Regions from separate parts of the Streptomyces sp. NPDC031474 genome, predicted to be linked through region 3. Evidence: riboswitches for the same ligand, from Rfam matches in the RefSeq annotation. Region 3 holds a riboswitch; each other region holds the start of a gene.
What was found. A riboswitch is a leader RNA that binds a small molecule or an ion and turns the genes downstream of it on or off. The one in region 3 is predicted to bind S-adenosylmethionine.

Region 1: linked by a shared signal. The riboswitch ahead of thrC (threonine synthase) and the one ahead of ACZ5SK_RS47925 (putative leader peptide) in region 3 are both predicted to bind S-adenosylmethionine.
Region 2: linked by a shared signal. The riboswitch ahead of ACZ5SK_RS02115 (aminotransferase class V-fold PLP-dependent enzyme) and the one ahead of ACZ5SK_RS47925 (putative leader peptide) in region 3 are both predicted to bind S-adenosylmethionine.

What each region holds. Positions count from the first base shown of each region.
Region 1 is NZ_JBVIJX010000021.1:160,442-163,705, forward strand. Features, by position in the region: gene ACZ5SK_RS38020 (alpha,alpha-trehalose-phosphate synthase (UDP-forming)) at 1-571, opposite strand, end outside; gene ACZ5SK_RS38025 (glucosyl-3-phosphoglycerate synthase) at 677-1,621, opposite strand; SAM riboswitch class I at 1,752-1,909, shown strand; gene thrC (threonine synthase) at 1,928-3,223, shown strand.
Region 2 is NZ_JBVIJX010000001.1:452,261-455,524, reverse strand. Features, by position in the region: gene qcrB (cytochrome bc1 complex cytochrome b subunit) at 1-434, shown strand, start outside; gene trpD (anthranilate phosphoribosyltransferase) at 579-1,643, shown strand; SAM riboswitch class IV at 1,718-1,834, shown strand; gene ACZ5SK_RS02115 (aminotransferase class V-fold PLP-dependent enzyme) at 2,018-3,264, shown strand, end outside.
Region 3 is NZ_JBVIJX010000057.1:11,139-14,402, reverse strand. Features, by position in the region: gene ACZ5SK_RS47935 (LLM class F420-dependent oxidoreductase) at 1-98, shown strand, start outside; gene ACZ5SK_RS47930 (DUF1684 domain-containing protein) at 170-994, shown strand; SAM riboswitch class IV at 1,083-1,196, shown strand; gene ACZ5SK_RS47925 (putative leader peptide) at 1,231-1,347, shown strand; gene ACZ5SK_RS47920 (ABC transporter substrate-binding protein) at 1,618-3,183, shown strand; gene ACZ5SK_RS47915 (ABC transporter permease) at 3,187-3,264, shown strand, end outside.

The DNA of each region.
Region 1 (3,264 bases), on a different contig from region 3:
CGGGCAGGATGCCGAAGTAGTCGACCGGCGCCCACGGGGTGTGCGAGAAGTGGCCGATGCGCAGGTCGGGGCGCAGCTCGCGGAGCATCCCGGGGACCAGGCACAGGTGGTAGTCCTGGACGAGGACGGCCGCCCCCTCCGCCGCCTCCTCGGCCAGCGCCTCGGCGAACGCCCCGTTGTAGGCCTCGTACGACGCCCACTGGCGGCGGAACTCCGCGTCGAAGACCGGCTCCAGCGGGGTCTGGTAGAGGAGGTGGTGGATGAACCAGAGCACCGAGTTGGCGATGCCGTTGTACGCGTCGGCGTGCACGTCGGCCGGGATGGGCAGCATGCGCACGCCCTCCTCGCCGACCCCGCGCGCGACCGCCTCCCGGTCGCCGTCGGAGAGCGCCGCGCACACCCAGAGGGCGCCCGCGTCGGGGCCGATGGCCGACAGGCCGGAGACCAGCCCGCCGCCACCGCGTTTCGCGTGCAGCGAGCCGTCCTCGCGCACCTCGTAGGAGACCGGACCGCGGTTGGACGCGACCAGCACCTCAGCACCCCGAGCAGCCATGTCGTGCGTGGAAGCCATACGCCACAACCTAGCCCGGTGGGGAAACGCTCAAACGTACGGTCGCGCACAGTGCGAGGACCGTATACGGCCTGTCCGCGGTGTTACGCCTGTTGCGCGACTGGCTCACGCGACCTTGCGGGTCGCGTACTCGACGATCTCCGCCATCGGCGGCCGTTCCTCGGTGTCCACGGAGTAGGTGCGGGGCTCGAAGCCGTCCCCGCTCCGCTCGAACTGGGTGAGGGCCGGGCGGATCATGTGCCCGCGGGCCAGCCGCAGCTGCGCCGTGCGGTAGATCGCCGCCGCCATCCGGCCCAGGGCCTGCCCGTCCTGGTGGCGGTGCTTTCGCACCCCCACGTCCACCTGTGCGAGGGCGTCTAGCCCCACCAGGTGCAGGGCGTCGACCAGCATGCCCAGCTCCACGCCGTAGCCGACGGGGAAGGGCAGCTGCTCCAGCAGGCTGCGCCGGGCCGCGTACTCGCCGCCGAGCGGCTGCACGAACCCGGCCAGCTGCGGCCAGTGCATGTTGAGCAGCGGGCGGGCCATCAGCTCGGTGACCCTTCCGCCCTGGCCGGCCGCACCGCGGAGCGGACGGTCGTACATGCCCTTGACGAGATCCACGTCCGGGTCGGTGAGCAGCGGGCCGACGATCCCCGAGACGAAGTCGGAGGAGAACTCCCTGAGGTCGGCGTCGATGAAACAGACGATGTCCCCGGTGGTGACCAGCAGCGAGCGCCACAGCACCTCGCCCTTGCCGGGCACGGCGGGGATGCGGGGCAGGATCGCGTCGCGGTGCACGACCCGCGCGCCCGCCGCCGCCGCGACCTCGGCCGTACGGTCGGTCGATCCCGAGTCGACGACGACGATCTCGTCGACGAGCGGAACCTGGTGCATGAGATCGTGACGGATGACGGCGACGATGTCCCCGACCGTCTCCTCCTCGTTCAGCGCGGGCAGCACCACCGACACCGACTGGTTCGTGGTCCGCTTCGCGGCCAGGATCCGGTGCAGCGGGCGATCGGCCACGGACCAGGAGCGGGTGCTCAGCCAGCGCTCGACTTCTTCCAGCACAGTCTGCGGCTCCTCACGGTTGTCTCGCGGTTCGGACGACTATCTCAACTGTCCTGGCCTTCGGTTACAGTCTTGAACAACGCTGGTGACCATCGCATGTCGGGGGTCACGGGCGTCCACAACCGAATACCGCTCATCCAGAGGGGCAGAGGGATACGGCCCGATGAAGCCCCGGCAACCCTCCAGCCGGTCTCGTTACCGATCACTGTTGATCGTTCCGCGAGGCTCCCGGCTTGGGAAGGTGCCAAATCCGTCTCACGACGAGATGCGTCGTGAGGAAGATGAGGAGAAAGGGCCTCGCCTCACATGGCTGCGCAGACTGTTGCAAGCACCACGGACAGCATCGAATCCACTGTAGACCTCGGTCCCGCCACGGCGCTGAGCTGCCGCGAGTGCGGTCACCGCGTGCCCCTCGGCCCGGTCTTCGCCTGCGAAGAGTGTTTCGGCCCCCTCGAGATCGCCTACGACTTCTCCTCCTACGACACGGAGGAGCTCCGCAAGCGCATCGAGGCGGGACCCGCGAACATCTGGCGCTACGCGCCGCTGCTGCCCGTCCCGGCCGACGTGGCGGACAAGCCGAACATCAACCCGGGCTGGACCAAGCTCGTCAAGGCCGACAACCTCGCCCGTGAGCTGGGCGTCGACGCCGGCAAGCTGTTCGTCAAGGACGACTCCGGCAACCCGACGCACTCCTTCAAGGACCGCGTCGTCGCCCAGGCCATCGAGGCGGCCCGCGCCTTCGACTTCACGACCCTGTCCTGCTCCTCCACGGGCAACCTGGCCGGCGCCGTCGGCGCGGCCGCCGCCCGCGCCGGCTTCCGCTCCTGCGTGTTCATCCCGCACGACCTGGAGCAGGGCAAGATCGTCATGGCCGCGATCTACGGCGGCGAGCTCGTCGGCATCGAGGGCAACTACGACGACGTCAACCGCTTCTGCTCCGAGCTCATCGGCGACCCGGCGGGCGAGGGCTGGGGCTTCGTCAACGTCAACCTGCGGCCGTACTACGCCGAGGGTTCCAAGACGCTGGCCTATGAGATCTGCGAGCAGCTCGGGTGGCGGCTGCCGGACCAGCTGGTCGTGCCGATCGCCTCGGGCTCGCAGCTCACGAAGATCGACAAGGGTCTGCAGGAGCTGATCAAGCTCGGCCTCGTCGAGGACAGGCCGTACAAGATCTTCGGCGCGCAGGCGGAGGGGTGCAGCCCGGTGTCCGTCGCGTACAAGGCGGGGCATGACGTGGTCCGGCCGCAGAAGCCGAACACCATCGCCAAGTCGCTGGCGATCGGCAACCCGGCGGACGGTCCCTACGTCCTCGACATCGCCCGGCGGACGGGCGGGGCGGTGGAGGACGTCGACGACGAGCAGATCGTCGACGCGATCCGGCTGCTCGCCCGGACCGAGGGGATCTTCGCGGAGACCGCCGGCGGGGTGACCGTCGGGGTGACGCGGAAGCTGATCGAGAACGGGCTGCTGGACCCGACGCTGACCACTGTCGTGCTGAACACGGGTGATGGTCTGAAGACGCTGGACGCGGTGGCGGGGACGGGCCTCACGGCGACGATCCGTCCCAACCTGGAGTCGTTCCGCGAAGCTGGTCTCGCGTAAGCAGCTTGTTGTTCGTCTGCGGGCCGCCCGCGCCCCTGAAA
Region 2 (3,264 bases), on a different contig from region 3:
ACGACCTGTGGGCCACCCACTTCCACCTGTCGATCAACTCGATCACCTGGTTCGTCCGGATCTTCTTCTTCGTCGGACCGGTCATCGCGTACATCCTCACCAAGCGGATCTGCCTCGGCCTGCAGCGTCGCGACCACGACAAGGTGCTGCACGGTCGCGAGACCGGCACCATCAAGCGGCTGCCGCACGGTGAGTTCGTCGAGATCCACGAGCCGCTCAGCCAGGAGCAGTTGCACACCCTCACCGCGCACGAGCAGTACGCGCCGGCCGCGATCGGCGCGACCGTCGACGAGAACGGCGTCGAGCGCAAGGTGAAGGGCTCGGAGAAGCTCCGCGCCAAGATCAGCAACGCGTACTTCGGCGAGGACCAGCAGATCCCGAAGCCCACTGTCGAGGAGTACAAGGAGATCACGAGCGGCCACGGCCACCACTGATCCCAGGCGTCGCCACGCCGCCCCAAAGGGCCCCGTCCGGTCTTCGGACGGGGCCCTTTGCCGTGCCCACGGGCTGGATAGGGTGGGGTTCACACGGGTCCGGACGACCCACGACGACGCACGACGACACGCACAGGAGCGGCTATGAGCGCTGTGACCCCCGCTGGAGGCGACACCGCGGCGGACCGTTCCTGGCCCGAGGTGCTGAACAGCCTGCTGTACGGCCAGGACCAGGGCGCCGACGCCACGTTCTGGGCGCTGGACCGGATCATGCGCGGCGAGGCGACCGACGCGCAGATCGCCGGGTTCGTGGTGGCGCTGCGGGCCAAGGGCGAGACCGTCGAGGAGATCAACGGCCTCGTGCGGGCGATGTACGAGCACGCCAACCTGATCGAGGTGCCCGGCCGGACCGTCGACATCGTCGGCACGGGCGGCGACGGCGCGAAGACGGTCAACATCTCCACCATGTCGGCGATCGTCGTGGCCGGCGCGGGCGCCACGGTCGTCAAGCACGGCAACCGGGCCGCGTCCTCCGCGTCCGGCGCCTCGGACGTCCTGGAGAAGCTCGGCGTCAACCTGGAGCTGACCCCGGCGCGGGTGGCGGAGGTGGCCCAGAAGGCCGGGATCACCTTCTGCTTCGCGGTCAAGTTCCATCCGGCGTTGCGTCATGTGGGCGCCGCCCGCGGCCAGTTGGGCATCCGCACGGTGTTCAACGTGCTGGGCCCGCTGACCAACCCCGCACAGGTGCGCAGCCAGGCGGTCGGGGTCGCGGACCCGCGCATGGCGCCGGTCGTCGCGGGTGTCTTCGCCGAGCGCGGCAACTCCTCTCTGGTCTTCCGGGGCGACGACGGCCTGGACGAGCTGACCACGACGGCCACCTCCCATGTGTGGGTCGTCCGCGACGGCAAGGTGAGCGAGGAGACCTTCGACCCGCGGGACGTCGGCCTCGACCTGGTCCCGGTGGAGGCGCTGCGGGGCGGGGACCCGTCCTACAACGCGGAGGTGGCCCGGCGCCTCCTGGCGGGCGAGACGGGCCCGGTGCGGGACGCCGTGCTGCTGAACTCGGCGGCGGCGCTGGTCGCCCTCGACCCGGGCGCAGGGCCGCTGGCCGAGCAGATCCGGGCCGGCATGGACCGGGCGGCCGAGTCGATCGACTCCGGCGCGGCCAAGCGGTCCCTGGAGCGCTGGGTGGCCGCCAGCAACGCGTAGCCGTCGGTGACGCGGTCCCGCGATCCGGACACGGGTTGCGGGACCGCGATCACCTCACGTAGGTTTCCGTACCAGGTCATGAGTGACAGTCATGAGGCCCCGGCCGACTGTCCGGCAACCCTCCTTCCGTGGCGGGGTGCCCCGGGTGAAGACCAGGCCGTAGGCAGCGAGGTCTACGGCAAGCGCGGGCCCCTCACGCTCTTTCGAGCAAGCACAGCCCAGGGGTCCTGGGTCGTTCGAGGGAGTCTTCCGTGAGCAAGCGAATGCGATAGGGCGTAGAGCCCCGCCTCCGCATCCCCCTTTTCACCTTCCTCCGTGCTTGAGCCGTACCCGCTCGCACGGCGGTTCCCCCTTGCCTCTCACGGGAGTTCGCCATGTCTGTCTCCACCGCTGCCGCCGCCCGGACCGTTCGCAGTGACCTTTCGGGCGCCCTGCCCGTTCTCGGCCGGGATGTCACCGTCCCGCTCGTCACCGGCGGCGAGGTCGCCTACGCGGCGCTCGACTACGCCGCCAGCGCCCCCGCCCTCCAGCGCGTCTGGGACGACGTGGCGGCCTACGCCCCCTACTACGGCAGCGTCCACCGCGGCGCCGGCTACCTCTCCCAGCTCTCCACGGACCTCTTCGAGAACGCCCGCAGGACGGTCGCCGAGTTCCTCGACTGCCGCGCCGACGACCAGCTGATCTTCACCCGGTCCACGACGGACTCCCTCAACCTGCTGGCGCAGGCGCTCCCGGCCGACTGCCAGGTCTTCGTCTTCGAGACCGAGCACCACGCCTCGCTGCTGCCCTGGCAGGACGCCCGGGTCACCTACCTCGACGCCCCCCGCACCCCCCGCCAGGCCGTCGAGGCCCTGGAGCGCGCCCTCGCCGACCGCACCATGTCCAACGAAGGGGAATACGGCCCGGCCCTGGTGTGCGTCACCGGCGCCTCGAACGTCACCGGCGAGCTGTGGCCCGTCCGTGAGCTCGCGGCGGCGGCCCACGCCCACGGCGCCCGCATCGTCCTGGACGCTGCCCAGCTGGCCCCGCACCACCCGGTGTCGGTGCAGGACCTCGACGTCGACTGGGTCGCCTTCTCCGGCCACAAGCTGTACGCGCCCTTCGGCTCCGGCGTCCTCGCCGGCCGCGCCGACTGGCTCCGCGCGGCCGACCCGTACCTCGCGGGCGGCGGCGCCAGCCGCAAGGTCACCCGGCGCGAGGACGGGGGAGTGGACGTGCAGTGGCACGAGAGCGCCGCCCGCCACGAGGCCGGCTCCCCGAACGTGATCGGCGCCTACGCCATCGCCTCGGCCTGCACGGCGCTGACGGAGGCCGGCTTCGACACGCTGGTGGCCCGCGAGCAGTACCTCATCGAGAAGGTGCGGACGGGGCTGGCCGAGGTGCCGGAGGTCCGGATCCTCTCCCTCTTCGGCGACGACGCCCCGCGGGTCGGCGTGATCTCCTTCGTCGTCGAGGGCTGGAACAGCTCCCACTTCGCCGCCGCCCTCTCCGCCGAGTACGGCATCGGAGTCCGCGACGGCCTCTTCTGCGCCCACCCGCTGCTCCGCACCCTCCTGGGCAGTGACCCGCAGAGCCAGGGCGAGTGCGGCGCCCCCGAGGCTGCCCCCGGCGAGAAGTCCCT
Region 3 (3,264 bases):
ACGCCGGCGCCACCGAGGTGGTGTTCTCGGGCACCGAGATCGCCGGAGAAGCCGACCGGCGACGCACCTGGCGACTCCTCGGCGAACTGGCCGGCTGAGTACACCCGTCGACTCGTCAGCCCCCTGCATCCCCTGCCCTAAGGCACCCCCGGCACAAAGGAGATTCCCCATGACCATCGAGGCCACCACCACGGACCTCCACGCCTTCACCGAGACCTGGCTGGAGTGGCACCGCGCCCAGGAGGCCCGGCTCGCCGCCCCGCACGGGTTCCTGGCGGTCACCGGCCTGCACTGGCTCGACGACCGACCCCAGCGCTTCCCGGACGCGCCCGGCGCGTGGCACACCGGCCCCGAAGGCGTCGTCGTACACCTCGACGAAGGTGAGGAACTGGTCGTCGACGGAACGCCGGTACGCGGCGAACACCGCTTCGGTGTGCTGCCCGAGCGCGGCGGCGTCGACGCCGTCTGGGGAGACGCCGTCATCGAGGTCGCCAAGCGCGGCGGCAACGACATCGTGCGCCCCCGGCACCCGGACGCGCCGCTGCGCACGGCCTTCACCGGAACACCCGCCTACGCCCCCGACCCGCGCTGGGCCGTGACGGGCCGCTACATCCCCTTCGACACGCCACGACCGACCACCGTGGGCGCCGCGGTCGAGGGCCTTGAGCATGTGTACGACGCTCCGGGCAGGGTCGAGTTCGAGCTCGACGGGCGCCCGCTGCGGCTGACCGCGTTCCCCGGCCCTGGTGCGGGACGGCTGATGGTGCTGTTCACCGACGCGACCTCCGGCCTCACCACGTACGCCGCCAACCGGGCTCTGGCCCTCGATCCGCCCGCCGCCGACGGCACGCTCATCGTGGACTTCAACCGCGCCACGAACCTGCCGTGCGCCTACACCGACCTGGCCACCTGCCCGCTGCCCCCGGCCGAGAACCGGCTGCCGGTGGCGATCGAGGCCGGGCAGAAGATCCCCCGCGAGCGCGGCGGCTCCTGAGCCGGACGCACTCCAGCCCCGACTCCCCTTACACGGCGTCCCTTTGCGCCATTGACGTACGCCAAGACCGCTCCGTACGATCACGAACGGCATTGAGTGTCAGCGTCAAGCCCTGGCTCGCTGACCGGCAACCCTCCCGCGCGGTGGGGTGCTCCAGGTGAAAGCCCGGCGGGATCACCGACGATCCCCGCAAGCGCGCGGCCCCGTGACCGGGGCCGGATATGTGGAGGACCGATATGCGGCACGGTGGTGACCTCGACGCCCGCTTCGCCGGCGCCACCGTGTTCTCCCGGCTGTCGCGACGGCGCCACATCGACCTCAAGCGCTCGACCAGCTGTCTCTGTCAGGCCTGACGGGCCTTCCCGCCGCTGGTCGCAGTACGGCACCTGTCGTCGCCGCACCCGCCTGCGCCTGATCTCCGTCTGTCTTTGATCCCCCCTTTTCCCTCTGATCCCCGTCTGCCCAGCGCTCCCCCGGCACCGGCGTCGCGTCGGCCGGGGCCGCATGCCCACGCACGGCCGTGCCCCGCACCACACCCGTGTCTGGTGAACGAGTAGGAGAAGCCCTCCGTGATTGCACTTTCCGATGTCAGAACCTCCCGGTGGGCGGCACTGACCGCCCTTGTGACCACCAGTGTTCTGCTGACCGCCTGCGGCTCCGGCGGCGGCGATTCCGGCAGCGGCGCCGGTCAGCCCAAGTCCGGCGGCACCCTGACCTTCGCGGTGGGTTCGGACGCAGGCTGCGTGGATCCGCAGCAGGTCGGCAGCAACGAGAGCATCTACTCGGTGCGCCAGGTCGTGGACTCACTGACGGACCAGGACCCCAAGACCGGCAAGATCGTGCCGTGGCTGGCGAAGAGCTGGGATGTCAGCTCCGACGCCACGACGTTCACTTTCCATCTGAGGTCGGACGTCACCTTCAGCGACGGCTCGAAGCTGACCGCGCAGGTGGTCAAGGACAACTTCGACGCGGTGCCGAAGCTCGGCGCCCTCGGGACCCTCGCCCAGGGGTACCTCAGCGGTGTCAAGAGCACAGCCGTGGTGGACCCACTCACCGTCAAGGTGACCTTCAAGCAGCCCAACGCGCAGTTCCTTCAGGCGACTTCGACCCATTCGCTGGGCATCGAGTCGTCGGCGAGCGTGAAGAAGACCCCGCAACAGAAGTGCAGTGAGGGCGTGATCGGGTCCGGGCCTTTCGTGCTGAAGCAGTACGTGCAGAACCAGTCGATCACCCTGGCCAAGCGCATCGGCTACGACTGGGGATCCTCGCTGTGGTCCAAGAAGGGTGAGGCCTATCTGGACAAGCTGGTGTTCAAGGTCGTGCCGGAGGCGGGGGTGCGGGCCGGCAGTCTCCAGTCCGGGCAGGTGGACGCGATCAGCAGCGTCGGCAAGGCCAACGAGGCGGCGCTCAAGGGTGGGCAGGTCACCCTCCTGCGCCGGGCCAACCCGGGCGTGGTGTTCGGGCTTGGGATCAACAACTCGCGGCCCCTCCTGAAGGACGTGAAGGTGCGCCAGGCGGTCCTCGCCGCCGTCGACCGCAAGCAGATCGCCGACACCGTGTTCCCGACCGGCACCCAGCCGGCGACCAGCATCCTGGCGCACACCACGCCCGACTACACCGACCTCTCCTCGGACCTCGCCTTCGACGCGGCCAAGGCGAAGGCCCTCCTGGACGCGGCCGGCTGGAAGGCGGGCAGCGACGGAATCCGCGCCAGGGACGGCAAGAAGCTGAACCTGACCATCAGCTGGTTCCCCAACGCCGCCACCAACCAGCCGGCACTGGAGCTCGTCCAGCAGCAGTTGAAAACCGTCGGGATCGACGTGGCGCTCAAGCAGGGCCAGGTCAGCCAGTTCGCCACCACGCTCCAGGGCGGTGACTTCGACCTGGTGTGGAGCAACGTGACCCGCTCGGACCCGGACATCCTGCGCAGCTCCTTCTCCACGCAGCTGGCCAACTTCTACCGCGTGCCCGCCAGTTCGCTGGACACCGCGCTGTCCGGGCAGGCCGCGACCACGGACACGGCGAAGCGCAGGCAGCTGGTGGACGAGGCGCAGAAACTGATCGTGCAGAACGCCTACAACGTGCCGGTGGTGGAGCTCCAGACCCAGCTGGCCGTGACGAAGAAGGTGCACGACCTCGCCTTCGACTCGGGCAGCCGCATCCAGTTGCACGACACCTGGATCGGCTAGTGCATGCGCCGCTATGTGATCAAGCGACTGGCGCAGGCGGTCGGGGTGCTGTGGGCGGCGTACACGGTGTCGTTCCTGGTA